2 regions of the Paenibacillus sp. FSL R7-0302 genome follow, and region 2 is predicted to be linked to the other one. Evidence: a T-box and tRNA genes for the amino acid it is inferred to sense, from the RefSeq annotation. Region 2 holds a T-box; the other holds one or more tRNA genes.
What was found. The T-box of region 2 lies ahead of MKY96_RS03480 (valine--tRNA ligase). A T-box ahead of a tRNA ligase gene usually reads a tRNA of that ligase, here a tRNA-Val.
Positions count from the first base shown of each region.

Region 1: it encodes a tRNA-Val, which carries the amino acid that the T-box ahead of MKY96_RS03480 (valine--tRNA ligase) is inferred to sense. The anticodon was not compared.

Region 1 is NZ_JBBOWB010000001.1:3,464,161-3,472,044, reverse strand. It holds gene MKY96_RS15250 (hypothetical protein) at 1-202, shown strand, start outside; gene MKY96_RS15245 (accessory gene regulator ArgB-like protein) at 195-722, shown strand; gene MKY96_RS15240 (cyclic lactone autoinducer peptide) at 725-859, shown strand; gene MKY96_RS15235 (LytTR family transcriptional regulator DNA-binding domain-containing protein) at 877-1,272, shown strand; gene MKY96_RS15230 (GNAT family N-acetyltransferase) at 1,362-1,892, opposite strand; gene MKY96_RS15225 (hypothetical protein) at 2,089-2,631, shown strand; gene MKY96_RS15220 (Rpn family recombination-promoting nuclease/putative transposase) at 2,778-3,647, shown strand; tRNA gene MKY96_RS15215 (tRNA-Val) at 4,552-4,623, shown strand; gene MKY96_RS15210 (NUDIX hydrolase) at 4,861-5,283, shown strand; gene MKY96_RS15205 (helix-turn-helix transcriptional regulator) at 5,316-6,125, shown strand; gene MKY96_RS15200 (aldo/keto reductase) at 6,281-7,234, shown strand; gene metG (methionine--tRNA ligase) at 7,276-7,884, opposite strand, start outside.
Region 2 is NZ_JBBOWB010000001.1:790,075-797,958, reverse strand. It holds gene MKY96_RS03485 (bifunctional folylpolyglutamate synthase/dihydrofolate synthase) at 1-605, opposite strand, end outside; gene MKY96_RS03480 (valine--tRNA ligase) at 611-3,247, opposite strand; T-box leader at 3,407-3,691, opposite strand; gene MKY96_RS03475 (stalk domain-containing protein) at 3,784-4,446, opposite strand; gene MKY96_RS03470 (LysM peptidoglycan-binding domain-containing protein) at 4,677-6,041, opposite strand; gene MKY96_RS03465 (glycosyltransferase family 4 protein) at 6,177-7,598, opposite strand; gene MKY96_RS03460 (GGDEF domain-containing protein) at 7,794-7,884, shown strand, end outside.

The DNA of each region.
Region 1 (7,884 bases), 2.7 Mb from region 2:
AGGTAAGGGCTTCACGTTCGACTTGGATAAACTCCGCTTTAAGATAGAAGATATCCTGCTGTCTCTGCTGATTTTCGGCTTCGTAATAGGGATTTCAGTGCTACTCTACTATAATGATATTCTGCTAAATGCCTTGATTTTCCTGGTGATGACTGTATTCCTTCTATATTATTCCACCCGGAGGGAGCGGGAAGATGCTTGAATTCATGTCCGGCAAGCTGGCATTTACGATTAAAAATATCGTACCTGAACACCCGGCATCCTACGCTGTCCTGAAATTTGCTATTAGCGTAGTGCTTAATGTGGTGTTTATTATTGGGCTGACGCTGGCAGCATCCCTTTTGACGGGCCGGACAAGTGAAGCTCTGCAGATTCTGATCTCCTTTGCCGTATTACGTCAGGTGTCGGGCGGGGTCCATCTCAGATCCGGTATTGCCTGTGTCTTGTTTACGGTAAGCTTGTTCACGGTCCTATCCTTTGTGGAGGTTAGTTCCCTTTACGTTATGCTAATGAATGGAACTAGTCTGTTAATAGTTTTATGGCTGGCGCCCATTGGAATTGAACGACAGACCCGGATTCCGAGGCGGCACTGGCCTAAGCTGAGAATCGTGGCGATACTGCTTGTTGGTGCCAATATCGTTGTAGGATCACCTGTTATCGCAGCCAGTTTTTTGGCTCAATCCATCAGTCTGATTATAGCTAGAAGGGAGGTGAACATCTGACAATGAGAGCTTTGCAGCGCAAAGTAGTGTATAAGCTTGCTTCTGGTTTGTCCGCCTTGGCTGCCCTTATCGTGTTGGTTACAGCAAGTGTATTATACATTAATCAACCGGAGGTTCCTGAAGAGTTACTTAAATAACATTGGAGTTGATCCCTTTGAGCACGATATCTGTTACTAGAGACACAGAGGGAAACACTGGTGTATTCTCACTCGATATTGCAAAAATAACGTTTATGGAATTTGAACGGACTATCTATCGGATCATTGTCCATACGTACGATCAGACCTTTTATACAGTAGGTACGCTGAAATATTGGCTTAATACCCTGGCCAGTTCAGGATATCACTTCGTTCTAGCAGATAGAAACACGTTAATTCAGGTTTCTAATATTATCCAGCTGGATAAGACGTTTCATATTGCTTATTTTGGGGAAGACCACAGAGGAGTCGAGCAAAAGTGTTTTCTGTCAGAGAAGGGCTACAAACAAATTCTAAAATACGTAAAAACATCCGCATCGGATGTTAAATTAGTGGAGCTGCCCCAGTGGTAGCTTATTTTTTTGGAGGTTTGTATATAAAATAAGGCTGACCCAGCGCAGTTCATTTTGTAGCGCCCGGGTCAGCCTTTGTTCGGATTATCCTAATCTGTAGCTAATCTGGAATACATACACAGATCAATGAAGCTTCCTTTGGACCGCTCACTCTGCCTCAATATTCCTTCCAGCGAAAAGTTTAATTTCTGCAGTACCTTAATAGAATTGATATTAGCAGGCTGGGCCTTTGCTTCTATTCTATTGAAGCCCAGCGTATCAAACGCATAATCTATTAGTGCGCGAAGGGCTTCAGGCACATATCCTTTTCCCCAGCACTCGCGGCTAAGGTCATAACCGATCTCTGTCTTGGCATTGTCATAGTCCAGCGTATTGAAACCACAGGAGCCGATAATCCGGCCGGATTCTGCTTCCGTGATGGAATAGCGGAGCGCCTGATTCTCAGTGGCTAGCTTACCCAGCAGCTCAATCATTTCCACGGCCTGACTCTCATCCGTGAAGCTGCTGATATTCATGAACCGGGTGACTTCAGGATCGGACCAGATCGGGAACAGGCTGGCTGAATCGGCGGTGCGCATTTGTCTTAATACTAATCTTTCGGTTTGTAATTCTGTAATCATCAATAAGTTACCTCCATTAAATATATATGGTATTGGTGAGGTGCAACTATTGATATCTGCGCATAGTTCAGTCCTTTCCGTGTGTAAGCTGCCTCTATTATATAGAATACAGGGGAGAATGTTAATCAGGGACGCGCCTGTTTCGTATTCCTCCTGACATGGTAAACTTTAGATAAAAACATCTTGGGAGGGTATTATGAGAAAAACGTTACTGGTAGTATTGTTCTTGTTCGTATTGACAGCTTGTGGGGATTCCAAAGACGGGGTAACCACTAAAGACTTAGCCATCCAAAAGGTGAACGATCATAAAGCCATTGTTGAGTATGGTATGAGCCGCGCGGAAGCAGAAGAGGTATTGGGCAAAGGAGAAGATAAGGATATTGCGAATTCAGTCATGTACAGCCCTGGCGTAAGAATTATGTACCGTGAGGATAAAGTGGCAGGGATTACTCTGGCAAAGGAATCGAAAGATATGTATGAAACCACAGGCGGTTTTAAAATTGGCATGTCCAAAGATGATTTCAAGCAAATCTATGGCGATCAATATCTGAAGGATATGGAGAGGAACCTGGACTATGCTTACGATTCAGTCAACAAACGTTATTTGCAGGAAAAAGAATGGGTAGCGAAAGCTGAAGATGACACGAAAATATATGTAATATCAGCCATGTTCAACGGTAGGGGTGAAGCAGACGCCGTTGTATTGGTGGATAAGCGAATGGCGATCACGTTTAGGTAAAGGGGGAGGGCTGACGATCAAGCATGTGCTAGTATGTTTCTTTGAGCTTTGGGGACAGAATAGCAATATAGGGACCTTAAAGGCTGGCTTTGTCTACAACGAGTAGTTCTGCCATGATATAATCAATGTATATGATTGGAGTGATAATCGTGGAATTACTCGACGCACGGAATGACTTTATCTTCAAGAAAATTTTCGGCAGTGAGAATAACAAGGATGTCCTGCTGGCCTTCCTCAACAGTACCTTTATGGAGGCAGGCGAACCCCCGCTGACAGAGATTGTATTAATGAATCCGTACACTGATAAGGATGCTCCAGCGGATAAACAGTCTATTCTGGACATCAAGGCCAAGACGGCTGAGGGCAAACGGATCAACATCGAAATGCAATTGTTCAATCCATACAATATGGAGAAGCGGACACTGTTCTACTGGAGCGAGATGTATTACCACCAGATTCAAAAAGGCGACGATTACAGTCAATTGAAGAAGTGTGTGACGATCAATATACTGAACTATTCCTGTCTTCCTAATGACCGCCATCATAATGTGTTTCGCCTTCGGGAAGATCACACCGGGATACCTCTTAACAATGATCTTGAGATCCATGTGATGGAATTAACAAAGCTTGAGGAGCAGGCCGTTCCATTAACTGGTGGTCTGATCAACTGGCTGTTATTCCTGAAGGGTGTTGAACAACCAAATTGGGAGGTGCTGACCATGAATGAACCGATGTTGAAAAAAGCAATGGATACGCTGGAGTTCCTGAGTCAGGATGCCGCTACACGTATGGAATATGATGCCCGGATGAAGTATTTGCGGGATGAGGCGTCACGAATGAATGGTGCTAAGGCTGAGGGGCGAGCTGAGGGACGAGCAGAAGGTGAGCGAAATAAGGCAGAGGCAATGGTGCGTGAACTTCTTGCTCTTGGAGTGGAGACCTCAATTATTGTTAGAGCCTCAGGTCTCTCAGAGCAAGAAGTTTTAAGCTTGAAATCACAAATGGGTAGACACTGACCATGAATGAACCGATGAGAAAAATATGTTGAGGATTGGGCTTGAAGTTAGGTTATTGCACAAGTTTCTGGTCTTTCAGAGCAAGCAATGATAACGAAAAATGAAGGGGCTGTCCCAAAGTAGATATTCTACTGACAAGTCAGATTCTCAGATTCCTCAAAAAAAGCAGGGATTATCCCATTATTGGGAAATTTCTGCTATAGGGACGGTTGTTTTTAAAAAAAGGCGATTTCTTTTTATGTTTTTGAAAGAATGAAATGGGTATCCTGCTTAAACAGCGGAGCGTCCATCCATGTGCTTACGTTAATCCTACTTAAAAGCTGCGGGCTATCCCTTTTGGGACAGCCCTTTTGTTTCATTAAATGCGCCCAGGTGAGAGGACGGGGGCTTGGCGCCCCCTCCCAATGGATTATAATTATTTCAATTACTTTAATAAGCTCTAGCTGTTACCCCATAATTATATTCATATCCATAGCCGCCATTATCGGATAGCACCCTAACGACATAAGCACCAACTGGCCCGGCGGGACCTTCTTTATAAACTTGATACCCATTACTTGCTTGGGTATGTCCCTTGAAATATACAGAACCATTAGACTGAGCTGATGAATCTGCGGTGTTAGATGCAAAGGACGTAACAGGTAGGCAAGCTAATGCCAGCACGATAGATGAAACTATGTAACATTTTTAAACGACGTAAAAAATACCAATAATATTTTTATGGAAATAAATTTCCATATATCAATCATAAACAATATCTCTTAAAAGGTCAATTTAGATTATATATTTAAAATGCTAGAGTCTCCTCCCATGCGAGGCATTAGGGGAAGATAAGCATTTCCCGTAATGTTATAAAAATATCTTGCCATTCCTTTACGTTCTGTGTTATTATAAATCTCGTTGCAGGACGGTAGCTCAGCGGGAGAGCACTATCTTGACAGGGTAGGGGTCATGGGTTCGAACCCCATCCGTCCTATATGCAGAAAGCCTTGATATTCAAGGCTTTCTTTCTTTTTATAAACAAAGAATAACAAACTGAGAAGCTATTGACGTTCGGCAGCAGATGACTTTACGTGTCTAATGCAATGTTGTGGCTTCTTTTTTATGTACATTTAAAGAGTGACAAAAACCCACGACACCCCAACCATAGTATATTACAATATTGGCGCTTGTCTGGAAGTTCTTTAACCAACATAAAAGGTGGAATTCTATCATGATCGTAACATTGCATGAAGCGGAGTGCCCTGGAGTGAGTCTCCAGTATGTAGTGATTTTTATGAAGCAAGGGAAGGATTGGGTGCTGGTGCGGCACCGTGAGCGGTCTACATGGGAATTTGCCGGCGGGCATATTGAGGCGGGCGAGAGTCCCGGGGAAGCTGCGGTAAGAGAGCTGTACGAAGAGACGGGTGCTGAAGAATACGAGCTGCATCCGCTATGCATCTATTCAGTCAGAAGTAGTGAACTGGCAGAGAGCTACGGGATGTTGTATTATGCAGATGTCAAAAGGTTCGGAAATTTGCCCCCGTACGAAATGGCTGAGCTTCGGAGCTTCAGCGAGCTGCCGCAGGCGGTGACATACCCTGGGATTTACCCCACGCTATATGCGAGAGTATGTGAACATGTGAAGTATCTGTGAATCAATTGTAATGCTGAAAGGAGTCCCAACTCATGAGTTACGAGATTACGAGGTTTAGGCGTCTTGGCGACTACCTGAGATCACGCCGGGAACGTCTGCAGCCTGAAGCTGTAGGGATCAAGGAAACGAACAGTCAGCGCAGAACTCCAGGGCTGCGGCGGGAGGAGGTTGCAGTTCTGGCTGGTCTCAGCAGCACCTATTATACTTGGCTGGAGCAGGGCAGGGAGGTTACCGCCTCCAGAGAGGTCATGGAGAGTCTCAGTCAGGCGCTGCGGTTGTCGGCAGATGAGCACAAGCATCTGTTCGAGCTATGGAATCCGGGCTTGCCGGATACACTTGCTTCTATAGATACAGCCAGTCCGGAGCTGAATCCGCAGTGGCGGGATATTATCCGCCAATTGACTTATCCGTCTTTTATTACGAATGAGCGGTCTGAGGTACTGGCCTGGAATGATAGGGCGAGTGAAGTCCTTAGTGATTTCGGAAGTCTGCCTGCTCCAGAGCGCATTATGCTGCGTCTTCTGTTCCTGGACCTGGAGCTGCGCCGCCGGATGCTGAATTGGGAGGAGTTCGCTCTCTATTCAGTAGGGGTGTACAGAACCTATTATGACATGAACCTGCACGATCCCTGGTACAAGGAGATGGTCGATCAGCTCTTGGAGGACAGTGCGGATTTCGCTGAGATGTGGAAGCAGCACAATATACTGGGCAAAAAGGTTAACCGTGTGGTCATAGAGAGTCTGGGCACGAGCCAGCCTGTAGTCTACGATATCAATTCTATGGCGAATCTGGCAGATCACCCGGGTGTGCATATTTGTATCTATACCCCTGTCATAACCTAGCAGAGGATCATCTGAAGGCGCATTTTTACAGGTATGTTGCCGCTCCCTGGTAATGATCTTACTAGCATGAACGTACTGTGGCTGCTCCACGGCAGGACGGTTAGAATAAGGTCATGTTCATAAGATCTATTACAGGGACAAGAGGAGGCAACCATATGCACTCAAGAACACTTGGGAACGAAGGGCTGATCGTATCGGCTCTGGGACTCGGAACGATGATGATGCCGGATAACGAAGAGTCGGTACGAACCATTCATGGCGCGCTTGATCTGGGCGTAACTCTGCTGGACACAGCGGATATCTATGGAGCCTTCGAGCAGCAGCGCTTCGGCGGCAATGAACGGCTTCTCGGGCGGGCGCTTAAGGGCCGGAGAGATCAGGCTGTGATTGCGACCAAATTCGGCATTACACATACTCAGGGACCCAAGGGAGACCCGGCCTATATCAAAAAATCCGTAGATGCCAGCCTCTATCAACTCGGCACAGATTATATCGATCTGTACTATCAGCACCGTCCGGATCTGAACATCCCTGTTGAGGAAACCGCCGGTACACTGGCTGACCTCGTCAAGGAAGGGAAGATCCGCTATATCGGCTTATCCGAAGCTTCGCCTGATTTGATCCGCCGGGCACATGCGGTGCATCCGTTGACTGCCCTGCAGACCGAGTATTCGCTCTGGAGCCGGGAGGTGGAGGATGAGATTCTGCCGCTGGTCAAGGAGCTGGGCATCGGCTTCGTTCCTTATAGCCCGTTGGGCCGCGGTTTTCTGACTGGACAGATCAAGAGCTTCGAGGATCTGCCGGAGGATGATTACCGCCGCCATTACCCGCGGTTCCAGGGAGAGAACTTCGCCCGGAACCTGGAGGTCGTCTCGCTGATCGGGCAGATGGCAGCCGAGAAGGGCTGCGTCCCGGCACAGCTTGCGCTGGCCTGGCTCCTTGCGCAAGGGGAGCAGATCGTGCCGATTCCCGGCACCAAGCGGCTGGAGCGGGTGCAAGAGAACCTCGGAGCGCTTGAGGTTACACTGACGGCTGCGGATCTCGCCCGGATTGAGCGGATATCCCCGCAAGGTATTGCAGCCGGAGCACGTTACCCCGGCCAGAACTAAGTCATCACACAGAGCGGACAGCCGCTGTGTATTCATCAATATTAAGACCCCGGAGCGTTCTTGCCTTCGCCGCTTGCTTTCGTAAGCGGTATGAGAGGCGGGACGCTTTTGTCTTTCATCCGCTCTATTTCCTCCTCTATGCGCTCTACATCTATCCGCTCAAACAGTAATTCAAGCTCCAATATAGGCTGCTCTGCAAGGACGGATACCGGATGCCATACAGGCTGTTCTATGGACAGGAAGCCCCTGATCTTCTCGCAGGAGAAGGGGAGGAACGGGTTCAGCAGGTTAGACAGATTGGCAATAATCTGAACACAGGTATACAGCGTGTTAGCCCCGGCCGCAGGATCATGCTTGATCTGGAGCCACGGCTGCTGCTCGTCGAAATATTTGTTGGCCTGGCGGATATGCAAGAAGATGAATTCCAGGGCTTCCTTGAAATGTCCGGCTTGGGTCAGCCTGCCTGTCTCATTATACAGCTGCTCCAGACTGCTAACCCATGCTTCGTCCAAGACTCCTTCTGGTACTCTGCCACTCCAGAACTTATTTACGAATACGAGGCTGCGGTTAACGAAATTGCCGAACGCGCCCAGCAGCTCGCTGTTATGGCTGTAGATGAACTCTCTCCAGGAGAAGTCGGCATCCCGCTT
Region 2 (7,884 bases):
ATAATCCCGGCTTTCTCGCCGGCAATCAGCGTAAGCGTATCTCCCAGCACATCGGTATGGTCATGTCCCACATTGGTAATGACCGACACCACCGGAGTAACGATATTCGTTACATCCAGCCTTCCCCCAAGCCCCGTCTCCCATACGACTACATCGGGATAACAGACTTCACCGTAATAGAGAATTGCAAGCGCCGTCGCCGCCTCGAACATGGTCGGTGAGCCCAGCTCAGTGCCGGCAATCTCCTCGACCAGCGGACGCAGCTGATTGGCAAGCGCAAGCAGCGTCTCCTCAGGAATATCCGTCCCGTTGTACTGGAACCGGTTCGTGAACTTCGTGATATAAGGAGAGGTAAATGTCCCCACCGAATATCCGCTCTGAATAAGGGCCGAGGTCAAAAAGGCGCAGGTCGAGCCCTTGCCGTTGGTCCCCGCCACATGAATGAACTTCAGCTTCCGGTGCGGATGTCCCAGCTTCTCCATTAGAAGCTCTATCCGCTCCAGACCCGGCCGGATTCCAAAAGGAATCAGGCTGTTGATCCAGTCTACGGCTTCTGTATAAGAACTTAAGGGAGCGGCAGCGCCGCTCCGGGTGATCTCTTCCATGTCTGTTATCCTCTCAGTTCTGCAATACGGGCCAGCACCTTATCGCGTCTGTCGGAATAATCCGCCTGCTTCGCCCGTTCCTCTTCGATGACTTTCGCCGGAGCTTTGGCCACAAAGCCCTGATTACTAAGCTTCTTCTCCACACGCTCCACTTCGCTGTTCAGGGTCTGAACTTCTTTTTCGAGACGAATAATCTCCTGATCGATATCAATCAGACCGGACAGCGGCAGAAGCAGCTCCGCTCCGGTAACCACGGCGGACATCATTTTGTCCGGCGTCTGCGGCGCAAGGCCTGCTTCGAAGGAAGAGGTGTTGCAGAAGCGCCCGATGTAATTGTCGTTGCGGGAAATAATGTCCAGGGTGTCCTGGCTGCCGGCCTTGATAATCAGCTCGACCTTCTTGCTCATTGGCGCATTCACTTCCGCACGGATCCCGCGAACGGCCCGGATAATATCCATCAGCAGGTTCATCTCTGATACTGCCTGCGGATTCTCAAGCGCCGCATCGTACTTTGGCCACTCGGCCAAGGTGATGGATTCGCCCTGATGCGGCAGATGCTGCCAGATCTCCTCCGTAATGAACGGCATGAACGGGTGAATCAGCCGCAGTGTGCGGTCCAGCACGTAAGCCAGAACAGACTGGGTCTTGGCCTTGGCAGCTGCGTCCGCTCCGTATAGCGAGAGCTTGGCGAATTCGATATACCAGTCACACAGATCATCCCAGATGAAGTTGTAGAGCAGGCGCCCGGTCTCGCCGAACTCGTACGAGTCAATTAGACGCGTAATATCGCGGGAAGTTTCGTTCAGGCGGTGCAGAATCCAGCGGTCCGCTGTGCCAAGCTCACCTGTAATGTCAATATCTTCAAAGGCTACGCCTTCCAGATTCATCAGCGCGAACCGGGAGGCATTCCAGATCTTGTTGGCAAAATTACGCGCCTGCTCTACCTTTTCCATACGGAACCGCAGATCCTGGCCCGCTGTACTGCCGGTAGTAATCATATAGCGCATGGCGTCAGCGCCGTACTGCTCGATAACATCCAGCGGATCAATACCGTTGCCCAGCGACTTGGACATCTTGCGTCCTTCGGCATCGCGTACGAGTCCGTGCATCAGCACATCGGAGAACGGCTTCTGGCCTGTGAATTCCATGGCTGAGAAAATCATGCGCGCTACCCAGAAGTAGATGATATCGTAGCCGGTAACCAGTACATTGTTCGGATAGTAACGCTGATAGTCGCTGCTGTCCTGATCAGGCCAGCCTAAGGTAGCGAACGGCCAGAGGTTCGAGCTGAACCAGGTATCCAGAACATCCTCATCCTGCTTCAGGTCGGACAGCCCGCTGATGCGGCGCGCTTCTTCTTCATCGTGTGCAACTACAAGCTCCCCGGTAGATTCGGAGTACCAGGCCGGAATACGGTGGCCCCACCACAATTGGCGGGAGATACACCAGTCACGGACATTCTCGATCCAGTTCAGGTACGTCTTCTCGAAGCGGTCCGGCACGAAGTGGACCCCGTCACCGTCCTTCTGTGCAGCGATGGCTGCTTCTGCCAGCGGCTGCATTTTGACGAACCACTGGGTGGACAGATAAGGCTCTACTACGGCCCCGGAACGCTCACTGTGCCCAACCTGGTGTACATGATCCTCAATGGAGATCAGCACGCCTTGCTCCTTCAGGTCGGCTACGATGGCCTTACGGCAGTCGCTGCGGTCCATTCCCTGGTAAGCGCCCGCTTCCTCATTCATCACTCCGCCTTCATCCATTACGTTGATCTGCGGAAGGTTATGGCGGACTCCCATCTCGAAGTCGTTCGGATCATGCGCCGGTGTAATCTTAACCGCACCGCTGCCGAAATCCTTATCTACGTATTCATCAGCAATAACCGGAATCTCACGTAAGGTAACCGGCAGAATCAGCGTCTTCCCGATCAGATCCTTATAGCGCTCATCCTCCGGGTGTACCGCTACCGCTGTATCACCCAGCATCGTCTCGGGCCGCGTGGTAGCCACCGTGATATGGCCGCTGCCATCCTTCAGCGGATAACGCAGATGGTACAGATGCCCGTTCACTTCCTTGTATTCAACCTCAATATCCGACAGCGCTGTACGGGCAGCCGGGTCCCAGTTAATAATCCGCTTGCCGCGGTAGATCAGGCCCTTCTGGTACAGCTCCACAAATACCTTGCTTACCGCCTTCTTCATTCCATCATCAAAGGTAAATCGTTCGCGGGAGTAATCGAGGGACAGGCCCATCTTGGCCCACTGGTCATGAATCGTCTCTGCATACTGGTCTTTCCAGGCCCATACCTGCTCCAGGAACTTCTCGCGTCCCAGATCATGGCGGGAAATTCCCTGCTGGCGCAGCTTCTGCTCTACCTTGGTCTGTGTAGCAATCCCTGCATGGTCCGTACCCGGCAGCCACAGGGTATCATATCCCTGCATCCGCTTGGTGCGGATCAGCACATCCTGAAGCGTGAAATCCAGCGCATGTCCGATATGCAGCATTCCTGTTACATTCGGCGGCGGAATCACGATGCTGTAAGGCTCCGCATCCGGCCGTTTGCCGGCTTCGAAGAAGCCCTTCTCCATCCAGTACGCATACCATTTCTTCTCTGCCGCTCCCGGATCATATGTAGTCGGCATGTCGCTCTGCTTGTGATTAGCTGAAGCGGTAGCTTCTGCCGCTTCCTGCCCGTTCGGCAGCTCTGCTGCTGCATTGTTGTTATCAGCCATTGTGAACCCTCCACTGTTAAATGTATTGAGTAGCTAGCGGTTTCTGAGAATACAAAAAGGCCCTTCGTCTCAAAGGACGAAAGGCCATTCTTTCGCGGTACCACCTTTGTTTCGCGCCAATAAAAAATAAACCACTGCCTTAAGTTCCCTTACAGGTTCCTGAAGCTTAGCGCGACACTCATGCAGGGTAACGGCTGCAACCGGCCGCATCCTAACCGGTCTTCATGATGAAGACAAGCTCAGAAGGGCAACTCCGGGGCGACTTCGGGGGCTGCATCCTGCGGGAATTCACACCAATGATAATCCCGCTCTCTGAAGGGCTGACCGCCTACTCTTCCCGTTCCCAGTCTTTATGCTAGTTATTACATAGTTCAATAATACATTCAGTGTTATCCCTAGTCAACCAGCATATACACAAAGGGCGCGCAGCAGACGTACATTGCTGCTTACTCCCCGCTCCAGATCACTTGAACCACATTGAAGCCCTGATTGCCGCCCGTTCCGGGAGCGCCATCCAGCGTAACGGAGAATGTGCTTCCGGCATCAATAATCGAGAAGGCTGAGGCGGAGACCTCCTCAGACTTGGAGGTTGCCCCTTTTTGTACAAAATAGTCCTTGTACGTATTGCCGAGCGTCTCCAGACTCTGCTTCGTGCGGTAGCTGAAGGTCGCGGACGGCTTACCGGTTGCCGAGCCTTCGATCAGATCAAATATCTTCGCGTCCGCCGGAAGCGGGAAGTCTGCCGGCAGGCTCTTCGGCCGCTTCACAGCATCTGCTGGTGTTCCTGCGGACGAGCCGCCGGAGGAGACAGCCGGAGCAGCCGCATCACCGATGATGACCCGGCTGGTTGCAGCATCGTAAGTAACAGCAGTGTTCAGCGCTTCGCCGATGGAGCGTACAGGCAGATAAGTGATGCCGTTGTAGGTAATCGGGGCGAGGGTTTTGCCGTTGCCGTCTTTGGGCGTGTACGCCTGGCCGTTCACGACGATCCCGATTTTGTTGTTCAGGAGCGCCTTGATCTCCTGCAGATTACTGGCGGCGTAGACACCGGCCGAGACTGTGAGCGTCAAGCTTAGTGCGGCCGCAGTGGCTGCCACTTTTCTCTTCATGTGATATATCATCCTTCCAGAAGTGATGTACCAGCGCATAGCTGCCTGAATGTGTAATGTATGTAGGCCGGTAGTGACTATTACCCCGACCTAGGCGGTTTGTAAACCAGGAGCGGAGACACGTGTAAACATGCCCCCAACAAAAGCCGGTTCACAAAAAACAGGAACAGCCCCATGCATAAGGCAAGGGCTGTTCCTGTTAAGCCTGAATTCTCCGCACACCGTCAATCTCAAGGAATGTATAATACCTGTCCCTCTTCTACAATCTGACCGGACAGCCGGTTATACATTGTCAGCTCCCGGGTGCTTAGCTGGTATTTCTCGGCTATGGTATCCAGCGTCTCTTCCCGCTGCACGATGCAGAGCCGTACCTTGCGGAACAGCTCTGTCCCGCCCATCCCGCCGATGAACCGGCTCTTCCACGCTGTATCATTGCCTGCCTCAGGAACAGCCTGCGCTACAGAGTCTATATTGCCAGAGAGCAGTTCCTCCTGCTCTCGGTTGGCGCGGCTTGCGCTGAGCAGCGAGGAGAAGGTGAGCGGCTCCTGCTCGGCGGCTCCCGGTTCTTTTTTGCTGCCAAGAGCAACCTTGAGATCCTGCTTCTCCTCCTGGGGAGACAGAGATTCCGCAGACAGGAAGACTTCATTGTCTGTGGCCTGGATCTCCTCTGCCGCCTCCCCTTCTTCGTTCCCGGCAAACAGCGCAGCAGCATCGTTGGCAGCGGAGGTAAGCACCGGCTCCGGCTGCGATACGGCATGAAGCTTCGCATTGCCCCAATGGTCCACAGTGTTCAAGGCGGCGGTGCCTGTCTGAAGCGTGGTGTCCTCCTGAAGCGAGCCGTTCACAGCCGCCGGTGCCGTCTTCTCTCTGGAGGTGAGGAAATGAGCGGAGGCCTTATCAGCCGACGGCTTGCTGCCTGCCGAAGAAGCCGTATCCAGACTATGGGTCCTTACTCTGGGTTCCTTGTCCTTCAGGGGTGTGGAGAGATAGGCCGCGGGCTGGCTGTAAGAAGTATCTTCTGCGTACAGCGGCTCAGCTGCTGCCTCAGCCGGAACAGCGGAGTTCTGATCTTCCGCAGCGCCCTCTGCCGTCCCTTCGCCATAGGTCCAGAGCGAATTCTCATACAGGGTGTCATTCTCCGGATTGCGGATTTGCTCCTCAGCCGCCCTGCTGTCTCCTGATTCCGGCGAATACGCTACCGTGTATTCCTCCTGCTGCCAGGCGGGCTGTACATCTGTACTTCCGATTCCGCGCAGCGAGAGCACTCCGGTAATGTTGACGGTTCGCATCGTCAGCAGATCAATATCGAAATTCTCGATCTCCACCCCTATGTCATCAAGTGAGCTGACCCGGGTCAGCGGAACAGTGATTTCAACAGGAATTGCATGCTCCAGACGCTGTGTAAGGTCATCCTCCCCCCGGTAGAGTCCGGTGAGCAGCAGCTGTCCGTGCAGCTCGGCCCGGTCCTCCCGCTGGATGACCTGGATGTCGGGAACCAGCTCGACTTCCTCAAGCTCTGCTATTCCCGGAAGCTCTTCCGAAAGGTGAATGCGTTCATAAATATCAAACCGCAAGCCATGGGACTGGTCAAACACGGGAAATGTCCTCCTTCTTGGCATAATCTATCCCTGAGACAAGCCCAGAGTATAAGCCCAAAATGTTACTCCCCTCATGTATATGCTTCAATCAGGCAGGCATGACAACTTTGCCGCTTCAATTGCGGACAGCGCCTATCCCAGGGGAGGAAGGGCCGTACGTGCATCAGGAATAGAGTAGTGCTGCGGAAGCTTGACACGCATCGTTACGGCAAGCGGATTCCCCGGATCACCCTCGTTAAGCACATCTGCCGGATGAAAAGCTGCCGGCAGCGCACCCGCGCCCGGTTCTTCCTCAAACCGGAGGTGATCCGGAATTCCCGGCCGGCCGGCCCGCAGATTGACCGCTCTCTGGTATACATGCAGCGTACCCGCAGCCATGACCTCCAGCGAACGGGTCTGCTCTGCCCAGTGCTTAGCCTGGAGGCCGGTGCGTCTTCTCAGCTCCTCATGCCCCAGCAGCTGCTCCATCTGCAGGGCGAGCTGAGCGGCATCTCCGGGAGGAACAATCCAGCCCGTCTCTCCCTGCCGGACCATCTCCGGCATGCCTGCAGTTCCGGCGACAATCGGCGCGATTCCGGCAAGCTGCGCTTCTGTAACCGAGAAAGGCTGCGTATCCTGGAGGGAGGGCTGCACATAGATGTCGGCAGCCCGGAGTGCAGCCGGAATATTGTTCAGCTTCCCGGTGAAATGGACCTTCCCCGCGATACCCAGCAGGCGGGCCTGCTCCATGAGCTCCTCCAGGAGGCTGCCGATTCCGGCCACCGCACAGATCCACTGCTGACAGCGCTGCTCCAGAATGCCTAGCGCCTCTATCAGCACATGGACGCCTTTGATATATTCAAGACGTCCGGCATACATGATGACAGGGATTCCTTCTGCAAATTGAAGCGGCGGCGTCTCTGCGGCCCTGGCTGCATATTGATGCAGGTCCAGCCCGTACGGCAAGGTATGAATACGGTCCGGGCTGACCCCCAGGCTCTGCGTAAGCTGTCCGATCCACTCCGAAGAGACCAGAATCTGGTCAGCCGCCTGGGCACCCAGTGTCTCAAGCCTGCGGAAATAGCTCCAGATCGGCCGCTGCTCATAGGCCTCCCGGGTCAGTCCGGGCTCAAGCCCCTTATACTCATAGTAGGTCTCCTTGGTCAATGCCCCATGAACACTTGCGACCAGCGGAACAGGACGGCGCATGATCCGCCGTATTGCATATGAGGCTATAGGGTCCTGGGCGTGAATGACATCATATTCCTCCAGCCCCAGCACAGCGGCGCCGCCCTCGAATACGTAACGCCCCAGCTCAAAGCTGAAGATGCCATGCTCCAGATGCAGCGAGGGGAACCGGCCGATATCAAGCTGGGGCAGCAGCAGCGAATAGAACGCTTTTTTATCAAAAGACTCCGTCCGGTTGAGCAAATACAATGTATTGTTCTCCGCATGGCTGCCCATCAGTGTAACGGAATGGCCCTGCTCGCCCAGCTTGTCGGCCAGCTGCTTCATATATGTCCAAATTCCGCCCATATTGGTGAGGCCCCAGTAGGTGACCAGCAATATCTTCATGCATTCCTCTCCCCGGCTATAGATGTATTTAGGTGCAGGAGCAGTCTGCTCCACCCTAATCAGAATAGTATATGTAGGCTGCGGGCAGGCGGAAAGGGATATATGATCATTCCCTGCAAATTTCAAAAATATCTTTTAATCAAGAATCATCTTTTCGGGTATAATCGGTATAAATCCTGAAAGGAAATTTCCGACATGTCAAAAGCGAGGGTATTTGACCTTTTTCTATTTGTCGCATCCCTGGCTATAGCCTTCATTCCCGCGCATGCTGTAGTCCTGGACGCTA